4 regions of the Rhodoferax sp. AJA081-3 genome follow, and region 1 is predicted to be linked to each of the others. Evidence: predicted binding sites of a transcription regulator. Region 1 holds the regulator's gene; each other region holds the start of a gene.

Region 1 (4,211 bases):
AAAAAACCACCCCTATTCCTGCTGCTGTTGGCCCTGTGTGCGGCGTTGGCCCTGCCTGCGTGGGCGGAGAAGGCCGACCGCAAGAAAGATACGTTTTTCGAAGCTGACAGCTTGCGCATCGATGATGTGAAGCAGACCAGCGTGTTCTCAGGAAACGTTGTGATGACCAAGGGCACCATCATCGTTCGTGCCGCCAAGATTGATGTGCGCCAAACCCCTGATGGTTTTGAATTGGCCGTCATCACCGGCACCCCCGACAAACCGGCTTTTTTCCGGCAGAAGCGTGACGCGGTGGACGAATTTATCGAGGTCGAGAGTGAACGCATCGATTACGACGGTAGCGCCGACATCGTCAAATTCACCGGCAAGGCCCAGTTGCGCCGCCTGCGCGGTGCGGAGCTGGCCGATGAAATCAGTGGCGCGGTCATCGTGTATGAAAACCTCACCGACAAATTCAGCGTGGACGGCAGCAGCACGGCCGCCGCCAGCCCCGGCGTGACCCCAGCACCGGGCGGCCGGGTGCGTGCCATGTTGACGCCCAAGCCGGAAGCGGTGGCGTCTGCCACCCCGGCCGCCAAAACACCGGTGCAACCCGGCCCAACCTTGCGCCCCTCTGCCACCCTGGGGAGTAACCCCCAGTGAGTGAATCGGTAGAGACGGTGCCCGACACCGCGGTCGGGCGGCTGGAAGTCAGCCATATCCAGAAGTCTTACGGCAAACGCCAGGTCGTCAAAGACGTGTCGCTGACCGTACGCACCGGCGAGGTGGTGGGCCTGCTGGGCCCCAATGGCGCGGGCAAGACCACGTCGTTTTACATCATCGTGGGCCTGCTGCGCGCCAGTGCGGGCGACATCACCATCGACGGCCACTCCATCGAACACATGCCCATCCACCGCCGCGCACGCCTGGGTCTGGGTTATCTGCCACAAGAAGCGTCGATCTTCCGCAAACTCAATGTGGAAGACAACGTGCGCGCCGTGCTGGAACTGCAGCACGACGAGGCTGGCAAGCCGCTGAATGGTGCCGAAATCGAGCGCCGCCTGACCGCCCTGCTGCAAGACCTGCGGGTGGAGCATCTGCGCGAATCCCCGGCCCTGGCCCTGTCCGGTGGCGAACGCCGCCGGGTGGAGATCGCCCGGGCGCTGGCCACGCGGCCCCGGTTTATTCTGCTGGACGAGCCCTTTGCCGGTATCGACCCGATCGCCGTGATCGAGATCCAGCGCATCATCAATTTCCTGAAGTCGCGTGACATTGGGGTGTTGATCACCGACCACAATGTGCGCGAGACCCTGGGCATTTGTGACCACGCCTACATCATCAGTGATGGCACGGTGCTGGCCGAAGGCACCCCCGCCGAGATCGTGGCCAACGCCGATGTACGCCGCGTGTACCTCGGCGAACATTTCAAAATGTGATGGATATGGCCCCCACGCTCCACCGCTGCGCGGGTCGCTGCCCCCCGAGGGGGCTAATTTGCCTTGGGGCGGCCCGGCAGCAAATTGCCGTTCCCGCCGACTACCGGTCTGATTTGCTATGAAGCAGGGCCTTTCTCTACGCGTTTCGCAGCACCTGGCGCTCACGCCCCAGTTGCAGCAGTCCATCCGCCTCTTGCAACTCTCCACGCTGGAACTCAGTCAGGAGGTGGAGCAGATGCTGGACGAGAACCCCTTCCTGGAGCTGACCCAGGACGAGGCCGTGCGCGAGGACTTTGGCCTGGCCCAGGCCGACACACCGGTCAGCGCCGGTGAGCGCGAAGCCGAGGTTGCTCCTGCTTCCATAGCAGACTATGCAGATTCCACGGGGGCTAGCGGCACAAAAGACGAAGAGACAACGCCGCTGGGCAGCGGTGACGATGAGCCCAGCTGGGACGGCGACGGCACCACCGAGATGGTGCCCGACGATGGCGAATGGGGCACGGACGCCAAAGCCAAAGCCAACAACTTAGGCGACGGCGAAGATACCGACGCCACCGAGTTGGCCCGCACGCAGGAATCCTTGCAGTCCTTTTTGCACCGCCAGGCCCTGAGCCTCAGGCTGAGCGAGACCGACGCCAGCGCGTTGCGCTTTCTGATCGAGTCGCTGAACGACGACGGCTACTTGGAAGACCCCTTGCCCGACCTGGCCCGCAGCCTGGCCGGTGACGACGAAGAACAGGTTGAAGACCTGGTGCACCACTTCACGGTGGCCTTGGGTCTGCTGCACAGCCTGGAGCCAGCAGGCGTGGGCGCGCGCGACCTAGGCGAATGCCTGCGCCTGCAGCTGCGCGCCCAACTGGACGACGCGCTGAACCCGCCCGAGCCCGAATACGCCAGCCTGTTGGCACTGGCTTTGCGCATCTGCGGCCAGCCCATGGATTTGCTGGCCCGCCGCGATGTCAAAAATCTGGTCCAACGCTGTGGTGGCACCGATGCACAAACGCGCGAAGCCATCACACTGATCGCCCGGCTGGAGCCCAAACCCGGGCGCCGCTTCATCGACGTGGAGCGCAATATTGTGGTGCCCGACGTGTTGGTGGTGGCCGCAGGCAAGGCCCGCAATGGCATCAACCCGCAGTTCCGCGTCATGCTCAACCCCGAGGTCATGCCCAAGCTGCGGGTGCACGACATTTATGCCAACGTGCTGCGCAACCACCGCGGTGGCGGCAAAGACAGCGCCAGTTACGCCGGCCTGCAGCAGCGCCTGCAAGAGGCCCGCTGGTTCATCAAGAACATCCAGCAGCGCTTTGACACCATCCTGCGCGTCAGCACGGCCATTGTGGAGCGACAAAAGGGCTTCTTCTCCCACGGCGAGATGGCCATGCGCCCACTGGTGCTGCGTGAGATTGCGGATGAGCTGGGTTTGCACGAGTCCACCATCAGCCGCGTCACCACCGCCAAATACATGGCCACGCCGTTTGGCACCTTTGAGCTGAAGTACTTCTTTGGCTCTGGCCTGGGCACCGAGTCTGGCGGCAACGCGTCCAGCACCGCCGTGCGTGCGCTGATCAAGCAATTCATCAGCGCCGAGAGCGACAAGAAGCCCTTGAGCGATAACCAGATTTCCGAAATGCTCAAAGAGCAGGGCATTGAATGCGCCCGCCGCACCGTGGCCAAATACCGTGAGGGGCTGAAGATTGCTCCCGCTTCACTGAGGAAGGCCCTATGAATCAACTCCAAATTTTCCTCCCCTGCGCCGCCGGCGTGGAAGACCTGTTGGCCCACGAGGTGCACGACCTGACCGGCCTGATGGGTGAAGACCTGCTGACTCGCCGCGGTGGTGTCATGGCCCGGGCCTCGTGGCGCGATGCCATGCGCCTGAACCTGCACAGCCGTCTGGCGCAGCGGGTACTGGTGCAACTGTCTTACTCTGAATACCGCAGCGAACAAGACCTGTACCGTGCGGCCAGTGACGTGGCGTGGGAGATCTGGTTCACACCCAAACAGTCCATCAAGGTCGAGGTGACGGCGCAGCACAGTCCTTTGACTTCTTTGAACTTTGCCGGACTCAAGATCAAGGACGCCGTGTGTGACCGCTTCCGCGACAAGGCCCACGGCGTGCGCCCGGACGTCAACACCCAGTGGCCCGATGTGCGCATCTACGCCCACCTGACCACCGACACCTGTTCGTTGTACATCGACACCTCGGGAGAACCCCTGTTCAAACGCGGCTGGCGCGAGGACAAGGGCGAGGCGCCACTAAAAGAAACCCTTGCCGCGGCCATGATTGCCGCCAGCGGCTGGGCCGATGGCGACGACGATCTGTTGCCGCTGTATGACCCCTGCTGCGGCAGCGGCACCATTGCCATCGAAGCTGCACAGATCGCCTGCAATATTGCGCCGGGCAGCCTGCGCCGTTTTGCGTTTGAGAAATACATACCGTTCCAGCAACACGTGTGGGACGCGATCAAGGCCGATGCCGCCGCCGCAGTGGTCAAACCCGAGCCGGGCCAGAAAGCCCTGATCTATGGCAGCGATGTGGCCCACCGCATGGTGGACTTTGCCCAGCGTAATGCCGAACGCGCCGGTGTGGCCGATGTCATCGAATTCCGCGGTGGTGATGCCTTGCAACGTATGCCGCCTACCGACATACCGGGCGTGCTGCTGCTGAACCCGCCGTATGGAGATCGTATCGCCGTGGCCGGTGTCAGCGGTGCGGGCGCCCGACGCTCTGGCGCGCCGAACCGCGGCGACCGCAACGATGCCCCGCTGCCGGACTACGAAGCGCAAAGTGGC
Region 2 (4,211 bases), 2.4 Mb from region 1:
CTTTGATGCCACCGGGTGGTTGCTGGTAGGGCTATTGCAGATAGCGGTACTGGTTGCCGTAGTGGGGCCGCTGCAGCGCTGGCGACCTGTGGAGCCCATTGTGGACCGCGCCACCATCCGCACCGACATGCTCTACACCGTGATCCACCGCCTGGGCTTGTTCCGCTTGGCCCTGTTTTTCTCCACGGCGCCTTTGTTTGACGAGTTGTTGGGACGCCTGCGCGTGGCGGGCTGGGAGACCTTCCACCTGGACGCCCTGTGGCCCGGCGTGACGGACCTTCCTCTGGTCAGTTTTGTGTTGTACCTGGTGTTTCTGGATTTTTTCAACTATTGGGTGCACCGCGGCCAGCATCGGTTTGAATGGTGGTGGCGCCTGCATGCACTGCACCATTCGCAGCGGCAAATGACCATGTGGAGCGACAACCGCAACCACCTGCTGGACGATTTGCTGCGCGACACCCTGATGGTGGTGGTGGCGCAAATGGTGGGTGTGGCGCCGGGGCAGTTTGTGGCCATCAGTGCGTTTACCCAACTGAGCGAGAGTTTTCAGCACGCCAACCTGCGGCTGTGGTTTGGCCGTATCGGGGAGCGGTTGTGGGTTAGCCCACGGTTTCACCGACTGCACCATTCCGTGGGAATTGGCCATGAGTCCCAAGGCAAGAACACCCTGGGCGGAGCCAATTTTGGTGTTTTGCTGCCCTGGTGGGACATGTTGTTTGGCACGGCCAATTTTGAGTACCGGTTTGACCCCACCGGCGTGCGCGACCAGGTGGAGCAGGGCAGGGACTATGGCCGCGGCTTCTGGAGCCAGCAATGGCAAGGCCTGAAGCGCTTGGTTGGCCAAGCCTAGGTTTTTTTTGCCCCCACGCTCCGCCGCTTGCGCGGGTCGCTTCCCCCCGAGGGGGCCGTGTTTCACCTCGGGGCGGCCCAGCGGTGAAACGGCCCCCAAGGGCGTTATGCTTGGCGCATGAATCTGCTTGTTGACGCATTCTGGCGTGCGGCGCTGTACTGCTTGCGGCCCCGGGTAATCTTGTTGTCCTTGCTGCCCCTGGCGCTTGTCATCGGGGTGACGGTGGGCGCGGGTTATCTGTTTTGGGACCATGCCATGGACCAGGTCCGCTTGGTGCTGGAGTCCTCCACCTTTGTCAACCATGGCTGGGCCTGGCTCGACACCATGGGCCTGGGGCGTATCAAGACGGTGCTGGCACCGCTGATCGTCATATTTACGGTGACACCCGTCATCGTCATCCTCTGTCTGCTGGTGGTCGCCCTGTTGATGACACCGGTGCTCGTGCGCCTGGTGGCGCAGCGCCGGTTTGCCGGCCTGGAGGAGCGCAACGGGGCGTCGTTCCTGCAAAGTGTGCTGTGGTCTCTGGGCTCGGTGCTGATGGCCTTGCTGGCGCTGTTGGTCTCTATCCCCCTGTGGTTTGTGCCGCCGCTGGTGCTGGTATTGCCACCCTTGATCTGGGGCTGGCTGACCTACCGGATCATGGCGTTTGATGCCCTGGCCACCCATGCCAGCCGGGACGAAATCCACACCATCATGAAACAGTACCGCCCCCAGTTGCTGGGTATGGGTGTGTTGTCGGGTTACCTGGGCGCGGCGCCCAGTCTGGTGTGGGGGTCGGTGGCCTTCTTCCCGCCCTGGTTTGTATTCTTGGCGCCCATGGCGATCTGGATCTATACCCTGGTGTTTGCCTTTTCATCGCTGTGGTTTGCGCACTATTGCCTGGCACTTTTGCACATTCTGCGGCGCCCTGCGGGTGTGGATACACCGGCGCCCGATATGCGTGCACGCCTGCTCGACGCTGCACCAACAGCAGAAAGCCCAAAATTGGTGCAGTGATAAAAGCGCACCAAATGCGTGCCCGGTGGGTAAATCCCAATTTGGTGCATGGGGCTTGTGTGTCTTTGCCACCGGGTTTTGACTTTGCAGCCGTACGGCGGAAAAGCCGGTTTATCGGTGCAGAATAGAGTGCTTTACCAAATTGGGGTCCCCGGCAGCGGTTGGCACAAAAGCTGCATTGTGGATGGGGCAAACCTTTAATAACCGTGCGTTTTTTTTGTAACAGGAGTATTTGATGGCCAAGACCGTCGCAGACGTGATGAAGATGGTGAAAGAAAACGAAGTCAAGTTTGTTGACTTCCGTTTCACCGATACCCGTGGCAAGCAGCAGCACACCACGGTACCTGTTTCCCATTTTGACGAAGACAAGTTTTCCTCTGGCCACGCATTCGACGGCTCGTCCATCGCCGGCTGGAAAGGTATCGAAGCTTCCGACATGTTGTTGATGCCGGACCCCAATACCGCCAACATCGACCCCTTCTTTGAAGAAACCACCATCATCATGAACTGTGATGTGGTGGAGCCATCGGACGGCAAGGCCTATGACCGCGACCCCCGTTCCATTGCCAAGCGCGCAGAAGCCTACCTCAAGGCCAGCGGCATTGGCGACACAGCCTACTTCGGCCCAGAGCCAGAATTCTTCTTGTTTGACGGCGTGCGCTGGAGCACCGAGCCCAGCAACACCTTCTACGAAATCGAAGAGTACGAAGCACCGTGGAACACCGGTTCCAAGCTCGAAGGCGGCAACCGTGGCCACCGTCCCACCGTCAAGGGCGGCTACTTCCCCGTTCCTCCGGTTGACAGCACGCAAGACATGCGCGCCGAGATGTCCCTGATCCTCGAATCCCTGGGCATCCCGGTCGAAGTGTTCCACCACGAAGTGGCGGGCGCTGGCCAGAATGAAATCGGCACACGTTTCTCCACCCTGGTTGAGCGCGCTGACTGGACCATGCTGCAGAAGTATGTGATCCAGAACGTGGCCAATGCCTACGGCAAGACCGCCACCTTCATGCCCAAGCCCTACCATGGCGACAACGGCTCCGGCATGCACGTGCACCAGTCCGTGTGGAAAGACGGCAAGAACCTGTTTGCTGGCGACGGTTATGCTGGTTTGAGCGACTTTGCGCTGTATTACATCGGCGGCATCATCAAGCACGCACGTGCCCTGAACGCCATCACCAACCCCGGCACCAACAGCTACAAGCGCCTGGTTCCCCACTTCGAAGCACCGGTCAAGCTGGCGTACTCGGCCAAGAACCGTTCTGCATCGATCCGCATCCCGTTTGTTGCCAACCCCAAGGGCCGTCGCGTGGAAGCCCGCTTCCCCGATCCACTGATGAACCCCTACCTGGGCTTCTCGGCCCTGCTGATGGCAGGTTTGGACGGCGTGGAAAACAAGATCCATCCCGGCGAAGCAGCCACCAAGGACCTCTACCATCTGCCTCCCGAGGAAGATGCAAAGGTACCCACCGTGTGCCACAGCCTGGACCAGGCGCTGGAGCATCTGGACAAGGACCGCGCGTTCCTGACCAAGGGTGGTGTGTTCACCGACTCCATGATCGATGCCTACATCGAACTGAAGATGACCGAAGTCACGCGTTACCGTATGTCGGTGCACCCTGTCGAATTCGACATGTACTTCTCTCTGTAATGCCCTTGGGGCAGGCGCTGGTTGAACAACGCCTACCCCCAACCGCGAAAAAAGGACGGCACACGCCGTCCTTTTTCTTTGGAACCTGTTGTTATGAAGTGTGTCCAATGTCCAGCTAGACTGCCGGTTATTTTGTTTTTCGCGTTTTTTGACGCATACTGACTATCCAGCCCTGCACTTTGTTGCGTGGACACAGAATGAATATTCCTCTTTTACTGATTCCCTTGTTGGTTGCGGCCAGTGGCTCCACCAGCTGGGCCCAGGACCGTATCTACCGGTGTGGCAACGAATACACCAACACGGTTCCCGAGGCACAGGCCAAGCACTGCAAGCTGATTTCCGGCGGCAATGTCACGGTGGTGCAGGCCCAAAAACCCAGCGGTGGTGGTACACGTGTGGCCGCAGCGACCCAGCCCAGCCAAAGGGTGGATGCGGGAGAACAGCGCGCCAAGGACTCGGATTCACGCCTGATTCTGGAATCAGAGCTAAAACGGGCAGAGGCCCTGCATGCAGAGCTGCTCAAGGAATTCAACAACGGTGAGCCCGAAAAACTGGGTGCCGAGACCCGTAACAACCAGAAGTATCTGGACCGCGTGGCCGACCTCAAGGCCAAGATCAGCCGCAATGAGCGTGATATCGACGGCATTCGCCGCGAACTCAGCCGTGTGCCATCGGCTGCACCACAGTCCAGCTCCGCGTTGAAATAAGCGATTT
Region 3 (4,211 bases), 2.5 Mb from region 1:
CAGCACATTCCATCCCACGCCCTGGTCGTTGGGGCCCTTGCGGTAGAACGGATCGCTGAACAGCACCACGGCCTGCTTCCACGTCTCCCAGGGGCTGGGGATGCTGCTGGCGGTGCTGATGCTGACCAGTGCCCAGATACCGACCAGCAGGCCCAGGCCCATCAACGGTGCCAGCACGGCCATGATGCCACCCCGCCAATCGCGTGGCACGGCGGGTGAGGCCGGTGTGGCTACACCTGCCGCCGGGGCGGAAGAGTTTAAGGCTTTTGAGGCTGTAGCCCCCGTCGGTGTTGCCTGAGGCACTTCTTTTTTCATAGCAATGCTCTCGCTGGCTGCGGCTAGGGGTGAGTGGAAAACTGCGCTTACCATTTGGAATCCTTTCAGTCAGTTGAGGACAGAGCGCCGCTACGCCGCGGTCTGTCCTGCAAGTTCTCAGGCCTTGATCTTGAAACCGTCTGCGTATTTCTTGGGGTCCTTGCCGTCCCAGACCACGCCGTCCATCAGCTTGGCCGAACGCAACACGTCCTTGGGGATGGGTGCCTTGGCAGCGGTGGCGGCCTGCTTGTAGATGTCGATCTGGTTGATCTGCTTGGCCACGGCCAGGTAGTCGGGGTGGTCCTTGAGCAAGCCCCAGCGCTTGTGCTGGGTCAGGAACCACATGCCGTCCGACAGGTAGGGGAAGTTCACTGTACCTTCGTTGAAGAACTTCATGTGGTTGGGGTCGTCCCAGGTCTTGCCCATGCCGTTCTGGTAACGGCCCAAAATGCGCTGGTTGATGGCGTCCACACCGGTGTTCACATAACTCTTGTCGGCAATGGTTTCGGCCATCTTGTTTTTGTTGGACAGGCTGGCGTCGATCCACTGGCCGGCTTCGATGATGGCGGCCGTCACGGCGCGGGCCGTGTTGGGGTACTTCTTCACAAACTCGGCCGTGGTGCCCAGCACCTTTTCGGGGTGGTCTTTCCAGATGTCCTGTGTGGTCGTGGCCGTGACACCGATGCCGTCGATGATGGCGCGGTGGTTCCAGGGTTCACCCACACAGAAACCATCCATATTGCCGACCCGCATATTGGCCACCATTTGGGGTGGCGGTACGGTGATGACCTTGGCGTCTTGCATGGGGTTGATGCCATTGGCCGCCAGCCAGTAGTAAAGCCACATGGCGTGGGTGCCGGTGGGGAAGGTCTGGGCAAAGGTGTATTCCCGCTTCTCGGCAGCCATCAGCTTGGCCAGTCCGGCGCCGTCAACCGCGCCCTTGTCGGCCAGTTTTTTGGACAGGGTGATGGCCTGGCCGTTCTGGTTCAGCGTCATCATCACGGCCATGTCTTTCTTGGGGCCGCTGATGCCCAGGTGCACGCCGTAGATCAGGCCGTACAGCGAATGGGCAAAGTCCAGTTCACCATTGACCAGCTTGTCGCGCACGCCGGCCCAGCTGGCTTCCTTGCTGGGGATGATCTTGACGCCGTATTTTTTGTCCAGGCCCAGCACAGAAGCCATGACCACGCTGGCGCAGTCGGTCAGCGGGATGAAGCCAATCTTGACCTCGGTTTTCTCTGGCGCGTCGGAGCCCGCGGCGTAGACAACAGAGCGCAGTGCCGGCGAGATGCCGACGGCACCCAGGGCGGCGGACTGCAGCACTTTGCGGCGGCTGAGGTGGTTGTGCAAGAAATCAGTCATGGCGAACAGCTTTCAAAAATGTTGACATTTAGGAACGAAAAAAGGCGTCCTCACTCGGCACACAGCTTGGTTAAAAGCCGCGTACCGGTGGGGACGCCTTTGTCCGGGGGGTTGACGCGCAGTACCCGCCGTTGGGTGCTGCTTGTCTACGACCATCCTTGGTCTTGTATGGGTATACGCAATGAGCGTGCCAGCTATTTTTTCGACACCGGTGTGGGTCGGTGCAGACCAATTAGTCCTATATTGATAGCAATACAGTCATATTTCACGGGGGCTAGAGGCCAATTTCATTCAAAGGCACCGGCGCTGGGTGTGGTCAGCACCAAGCTTGTGCACTGCACCAAAACGAGCGCTGCGCTCAAGAAATGCCGGTAGTTGGTCGACAAATACTCCATGACCTCCACCATCGAAACCACCAAGGCCCACACCACCAATCGCAAGGTTCCGGTCGAGCAATGGCCCGAATCGCTGGAAATACTGCGCCACCTGGCCGCGCAGAACCGGGCGATGTCGATACGGGAGCTGGCGCATGACGTCAGCGCACCCGAAATCTCCACCCGCAACCGACTGGCGCGGCTGGAAATTTTGGGTGCGGTAGAGGCCACACGGTCTACCACCAGCCTGGGGCCCGGCAAAAACATCACCTGTGCCCACTATGTGATCACCCAGTATGGGCGGGACTGTGCGGTGTCGCGGGGCAAACCTGCGCAGGCCATGCCGGGTTTGTGTGTGAACAGTGTGTTTGCGCTGGCCCGCGCCATGAACCTAGCCTAATGTGACCCCCACGTTCCGCCGCTGCGCGGGTCACTGCCCCCCAAGGGGGCTGTTTCACCTTGGGACGGCCCGGCGGTGAAACTATCCCAATAGATCCATCGCATCCAACATGCGCTGGGATACATCCACCACCTTGAGCCCCTTGTCCATGGCGGACTTGCGCAGCTTCTCGTAAGCGGCCTGTTCACTCAGGCCTTGGCGCTGCATCAGCAGACCCTTGGCGCGGTCGATGATGCGGCGGTTCTTCAGCTCGGTATTCAGATCCTGTACTTCGGTCTTGGCGTCGGCCAACTCTGCGCGCAGGGCCTGGTCCTGCTCGAAACGGGCCATGGCCACGTCCAGAATGGGGCGTATGCGTTCGGGTTGCAGGCCCGCTACGACATAGGCCGACACACCGGCTGCCACGGCGGCGCGGGCGTTCGACGCATCGCTGTCATTGGTGAACATGACAATGGGGCGGCGTGCATCACGCGTGGCCATCACCACATGCTCCAGCGCATCCCGCGCCTCGCTTTCGGCATCCAGGATGATGATGTCGGGCTGCAGCTGGGCCAGGCGCTCGTGCAAAAAGGTGTCGGCCGGCAGCACCGCGATCAGGTTGAAGCCACTCTCCAGCAGCCCAATACGCAGGCTGCGCGAGCGTTCGGCCTGGTCCAGCGCCTGGGTGTCGCCGGGGTCGGCAATGTCCAGGTCGGGGGCAATCACAACAATGCGCAGGGCTTCTTGCATGGTGTTTGCGATGCAATATTCGCGCCAGTTTCAGGGTTTACGCCAGTAGTGGTAGCGCCATGCGGTGGCAAACCTGGCGCGGCGATACAGGGCCAGTGCGGAGTGGTTGCCTTCTTCCACCTGCAGAAAGACGCGCTCCAGGCCCTGCTGCGCCGCGGCATCGGCCAAACCCGCCAAAACCCGTGCCGCCAAACCGCGGCCCCGGCTATTGGCTGCTGTGCGCATGCCGTGGATGCTGGCCCAGCCCTGGCTGAGTGATGCGGTGCCCGCCGCCACGGCCTGCCCCGCCTCTTGCACGCTGGCATACACCAGGTGGCGGCTGCGGCTCAGCGCCTGGATGCGGTGGGCGCCGTCTACCGGGTCAAAACCCTCGCTCAGGTAGATGGCCGACCATTCGGGCGTGGGGGTGGTGCTGGTGTCGGCGGGATTCGCTTGGCAGACCGCGCGCATCTGGTGCACCGTGCCCACCTGCACCAGGGTGGGCTGGTCGGCGCGGTAGCCCAGGCGCTGCAGTTCGGCATGGATATTGGCCAGGCCCGGTACGTCTGCCACCCGAAACGCGGCCTGCAGACCGCGTGCGGCGTACAGGGCTTCGATACCGGCTATCTGCGCGGCATCCAGCGTGTGGTGGCGCAAGGGCACGGCGCTTTTGGCGCGGCCTATGGTGGAGGTGTCAAAGGGCAGCAGCCAGTGGTCGATGGCTTCAACGGCGGGCGGGGCCACTGCGTCGAGTGTGGCGCGCTCGATGTTGGCGATGTCGGTGTCGGTCAATGTGGGGTGTTGGGTTGGCATGTGTGCCATTTTGCCCGCGGCATGTGTGTGCCTGTGCCATTGCCGTTTTACCGGCTTGTTTTTTAACGCCATAGTGTTTTAATGGGTGCCAAATCGTGCTGTAGCCCCCCTAAAGCGGGCTTCGGTAGCTATAAATTGAATAGCAATTGGCGCATTCCATGTCCCCACCCGCACCTGCAGTCTCCGAACACGTGGCGCAACACATTGCACTTTTGCGCCGGGATGTTCTGTTTGCCGAC
Region 4 (4,211 bases), 2.5 Mb from region 1:
GCGCGTGAGTCGCCCACATGGGCCAGCGCGTAAGACTGGCCGCGCAGCACCACGGCGGTGAGTGTGGTCATGCCCACTGCGGGCTGGCGGCGGCGGTTGATGCCGCACAACCAGGCGTTCTGGCTGCTGATGATGCGGTCCAGTGCCACGGTGGCGTCCCAGGTCTCAGGGGTGCCAAAGTAATCGCGCAGCAGGCTGACCACGGTGGTTTGCGCTGCCTCTTTGCCCATGCCCCCGCGGCTGACGCCATCGGCCACGGCCGCGATGACACCCATGCCCTCCAGCCCCGGCTCGGGCATCAGGGCGCCGCAAAAGTCTTCGTTGCTGTCTTTGGTGCCCGCGCTGGAGGCGAAGCCTATGTCGAGTTCAAATGCCATGCACCAAATGTAAGCAATAACAGTGCCTGTGCACCATTTATGCGCCGGTCAACATCTGCATACTGTGTTCGTAGTGGGCGGACAGCTGCTCCAGAACGGCCAGCAAACTCTCACTGGCCCCGGCTAAACCGTTCAACTGCGCGGCCTCCCCTGCCCCTGGTGCCGCCTTGGTAGCTGCCAGCAGCGTCAACCAGCCAACACCAGCCGACTCCAGCGCGGTATGGATGTCGGGCGTGCTCAGCGGCAGGCTGTTGAGGTAGGTCAACGCGGCTTCAAACGCGGCGCGCGACTCGGCCATGCCGGTGGCGCTGCGCGTCTGCAATGGCGCATCACCCAGCAGAGCCAGTACGGCGTATTTGGCAAAGCGTTGCGACAGCATGCGCTGGCGCCCGGCCAGGTTCAGCACGCGCAGTGGGGGCGCGGGGCTGGCGCTTTCTAGCTGGCCGGTCAGGCGCTCAGCACCTTGCAAGAGGTGCTCGGCCAGTTCATCCAGCCGGGCATAGGCCGCCACCGTAGCCTCCGAGCCTGGGCTCGCCCGCAGCACGGGCTGCAGGTCAGCCCACGTCTGCTGCACCTGGCCCAGCAGGTCGCCATAGGTGGCCTGTGACAGGCTTTTGCCCAGATAGGCCAGGTTCGCATCGATGCGCTGCACCGACTCTGCCAGCTGCTGCGCAAAAGGCCCTGCGCCCACCACACCTTGCAGCACCTGCAGCGTGACCAGGCGCTGCGACAACATGCGCAGCTGGCCGCAGCGGTTCACATCTTCCGCAAAACGGGCGGATTGCACGATGTGCTGCGACACCTGGCCCAGCCGTTGGTTGGTGTGCATGGAGGCGGTGCGCAGGATGTGGAAGGCGTCGTCGTCCGACAGCTGCTGGGTCTGCATCAATATGCCCTTGGCCCGCTCCACCAACTTGCGTTCTTCAAAACGGGTGGAGATGTCGGCCAGGGCCTGGGCTTGCGCCTGGGTCTGGCGAAAGCGGGCCTGGGCCAGGTGCACCAGGGCGCGCAGGCGCGCTGCGCCATACCCATTGACTTCGTAACCGTGGATGCCGGAGGCCAGGGCGCGGTCCATATGGTCGACATTCGTATCCGCGGTGAACACAATAACGGCGCAAGGCGCCATGTCAGCAATGGCGGCGGTGGCCTTGAACAGGGTCTCGTCGGGCGCGGGCGCATCACAAATGAGCACATCTGGTGCATGGCGCACCACTTCCTGCAACAACTTGGCGCGGTCTTGCACCGTGGCCAGCACTTCGATACCGGCGGCGGCCAGATCAGCCGCCAGGGGGTGGGCCGTTTTTAAACCATTCACATGGACCAGGGCAGTCGTCATAAAAACACGGTTCTCAGAGGGGAAACGGGTGACCGGCATGCAAGACACACACCAGCGCCACGGGTTTTGGGGACCAAAGTCAGGGTTAACACCATCATATGGCACAGCTCTTGCATAAAGGGTAGCGGGCGTAACGGCGCGCCCCTGACCTTAGCGATTGCACTGCGGGTTCTGCATACAACGACGTATGCACGTGAGTATTTGGTGTACCGGCCACGTGGCCATGTTTGAACTATTCCCTTTTCTCTTTTTGTTTGGCAGGTGGAGCATCCACGTGCTGATGGTTTTCGATACCAGGAGTGGCCGCAATGAAAAAATCCAAGTTGGTAATGATAGGCAATGGCATGGCGGGCGTTCGCACGCTGGAAGAGTTGCTGAAGATTGCACCCGATCTGTACGACATCACCGTTTTTGGCGCCGAGCCCCACCCCAACTACAACCGCATCCTGCTCTCGCCCGTGTTGGCCGGCGAGCAGACGATTGAAGAAATCGTGCTGAACTCCTGGGAGTGGTACACCGACAACCACATCACCCTGCATGCCGGCTGGACCGTGACCGAAGTGGACCGCGTCAAACGCATCGTGCACGCCACCAATGCCGCCGGCGAAAAAATCAGCACCGAATACGACCGCCTGCTGATGTGCACCGGCTCTAACGCTTTTATCCTGCCCGTGCCCGGCAAGGACCTGAAGGGTGTGATCGCCTACCGCGACATTGCCGACACCAACGCCATGATCGAAGCGGCCACGCAATACAAGAACGCCGTTGTCATCGGCGGCGGCCTCTTGGGCCTGGAAGCGGCCAACGGCCTGATGCTGCGCGGCATGAACGTGACCGTGGTGCACGTGATGCCCACACTCATGGAGCGCCAGCTGGACACCGTAGCCGGCAAGATGCTGCAAAAGTCGCTGGAAGACCGGGGCCTGAAGTTCCTGATCGGCGCACAAACCCAGGAGCTGGTCGGTGGCGAGAACGACGGCAAAGGTGGCCGCGTCACTGCGATCAAGTTCAAGGATGGCACCGAAGCCGCTGCCGACCTGGTCGTCATGGCGGTCGGCATACGCCCCAATACCGCGCTGGCCGAATCCATGCGCCTGCACTGCAACAAGGGCATCGTTGTCAACGACACCATGCAAACCACAACCGATGCACGCATCTACAGCGTGGGTGAATGCGCGGCCCACCGCGGCATCGCCTACGGTCTGGTGGCCCCGCTGTTTGAGCAGGCCAAGGTGGCCGCCAACCACCTGGCGCAGTACGGCATTGGCCGCTACCAGGGCTCGTTGACATCGACCAAACTCAAGGTCACCGGTATCGATTTGTTCAGCGCGGGTGACTTCGCCGGCGGAGAAGGCACCGAAGAACTGGTGATGAGCGACCCCTATGGCGGCGTCTACAAGAAACTGGTCATCAAGAACGACAAACTGGTCGGCGCCTGCCTGTATGGCGACACCGTGGACGGCAGCTGGTACTTCAAACTGCTGCGCGATGGCCGCTCCATCAGTGACATCCGTGACAAGCTGATGTTTGGCGAGAGCAATATTGGCGATGCCGGTCACGAAGGCCACAGCAAGGCCGCCACCATGCCCGACGATGCCGAGGTCTGCGGCTGCAACGGTGTCAACAAGGGCACGATCTGCAAGGCCATCCGCGAAAAAGGTCTCTTCACGCTGGATGAGGTCAAGAAACACACCAAGGCCAGCGCCTCCTGCGGCTCCTGCACCGGCCTGGTGGAACAGATCATCATGTTCACCGCCGGTGGCGACTACTCGGCCACACCCAAGACCAAGGCCATGTGCAGCTGCACCGACCACGGCCACCAGGCCGTGCGGGATGCCATCCGCACCAACAAAATACTCACCATTGCCGACACCTTCAAGTTCATGGACTGGAAGACGCCCAATGGTTGCTCCAGCTGCCGCCCGGCCATCAACTACTACCTGATCTCCACCTGGCCCAAGGATGCCAAGGATGACCCACAAAGCCGCTTCATCAACGAACGCAGCCATGCCAACATCCAGAAAGACGGCACCTACAGCGTGATCCCGCGCATGTGGGGCGGCGAGACCACGGCCGACGAACTGCGCCGCATTGCGGATGCGGTGGACAAGTACAAGATCCCCACCGTCAAGGTCACCGGCGGCCAGCGTATCGACTTGCTGGGCGTGAAGAAAGAAGACCTGCAAAACGTGTGGAAAGACATCGGCATGCCATCCGGCCACGCCTATGCCAAGGCCCTGCGCACCGTCAAGACCTGTGTGGGCAGCGAGTGGTGCCGCATGGGCACACAGGACAGCACCCAGATGGGCAAGGACCTGGAGCGCGCCATGTGGCGCATGTATGCCCCACACAAGGTCAAGTTCGCCGTGAGCGGCTGCCCGCGCAATTGCGCAGAGTCCGGCATCAAGGACGTGGGCGTGATTGGTGTGGACAGCGGCTGGGAGATGTACATCGCCGGCAACGGCGGCATCAAGACCGAGGTGGCGCACTTTCTGGTC

What was found. Region 1 encodes sigma-54, which starts transcription at its own class of promoters, with help from an activator protein. Its sites were predicted from a motif close to TGGCANGNAANCTGCTTT; they were not measured.
Region 2: a site for sigma-54 is predicted at 2,009-2,026, ahead of glnA (type I glutamate--ammonia ligase). Genes of this name have one in related genera too.
Region 3: a site for sigma-54 is predicted at 1,853-1,870, ahead of HZ993_RS24185 (CmpA/NrtA family ABC transporter substrate-binding protein). Genes of this name have one in related genera too.
Region 4: a site for sigma-54 is predicted at 1,813-1,830, ahead of nirB (nitrite reductase large subunit NirB). Genes of this name have one in related genera too.

Annotation. Positions count from the first base shown of each region.
Region 1 covers NZ_CP059068.1:2,470,377-2,474,587, reverse strand. Annotated here, with positions in the region: gene lptA (lipopolysaccharide transport periplasmic protein LptA) at 1-642, shown strand, start outside; gene lptB (LPS export ABC transporter ATP-binding protein) at 639-1,415, shown strand; gene rpoN (RNA polymerase factor sigma-54) at 1,534-3,144, shown strand; gene HZ993_RS11520 (class I SAM-dependent RNA methyltransferase) at 3,141-4,211, shown strand, end outside.
Region 2 covers NZ_CP059068.1:96,660-100,870, forward strand. Annotated here, with positions in the region: gene HZ993_RS00530 (sterol desaturase family protein) at 1-850, shown strand, start outside; gene HZ993_RS00535 (EI24 domain-containing protein) at 968-1,846, shown strand; gene glnA (type I glutamate--ammonia ligase) at 2,082-3,497, shown strand; gene HZ993_RS00545 (hypothetical protein) at 3,695-4,204, shown strand; gene glnL (nitrogen regulation protein NR(II)) at 4,210-4,211, shown strand, end outside.
Region 3 covers NZ_CP059068.1:5,165,151-5,169,361, forward strand. Annotated here, with positions in the region: gene ntrB (nitrate ABC transporter permease) at 1-369, opposite strand, end outside; gene HZ993_RS24185 (CmpA/NrtA family ABC transporter substrate-binding protein) at 433-1,677, opposite strand; gene HZ993_RS24190 (helix-turn-helix domain-containing protein) at 2,071-2,451, shown strand; gene HZ993_RS24195 (ANTAR domain-containing response regulator) at 2,533-3,180, opposite strand; gene HZ993_RS24200 (GNAT family N-acetyltransferase) at 3,211-3,972, opposite strand; gene HZ993_RS24205 (SLC13 family permease) at 4,131-4,211, shown strand, end outside.
Region 4 covers NZ_CP059068.1:5,148,504-5,152,714, reverse strand. Annotated here, with positions in the region: gene HZ993_RS24125 (bifunctional protein-serine/threonine kinase/phosphatase) at 1-377, opposite strand, end outside; gene HZ993_RS24120 (type IV pili methyl-accepting chemotaxis transducer N-terminal domain-containing protein) at 415-1,713, opposite strand; gene nirB (nitrite reductase large subunit NirB) at 2,022-4,211, shown strand, end outside.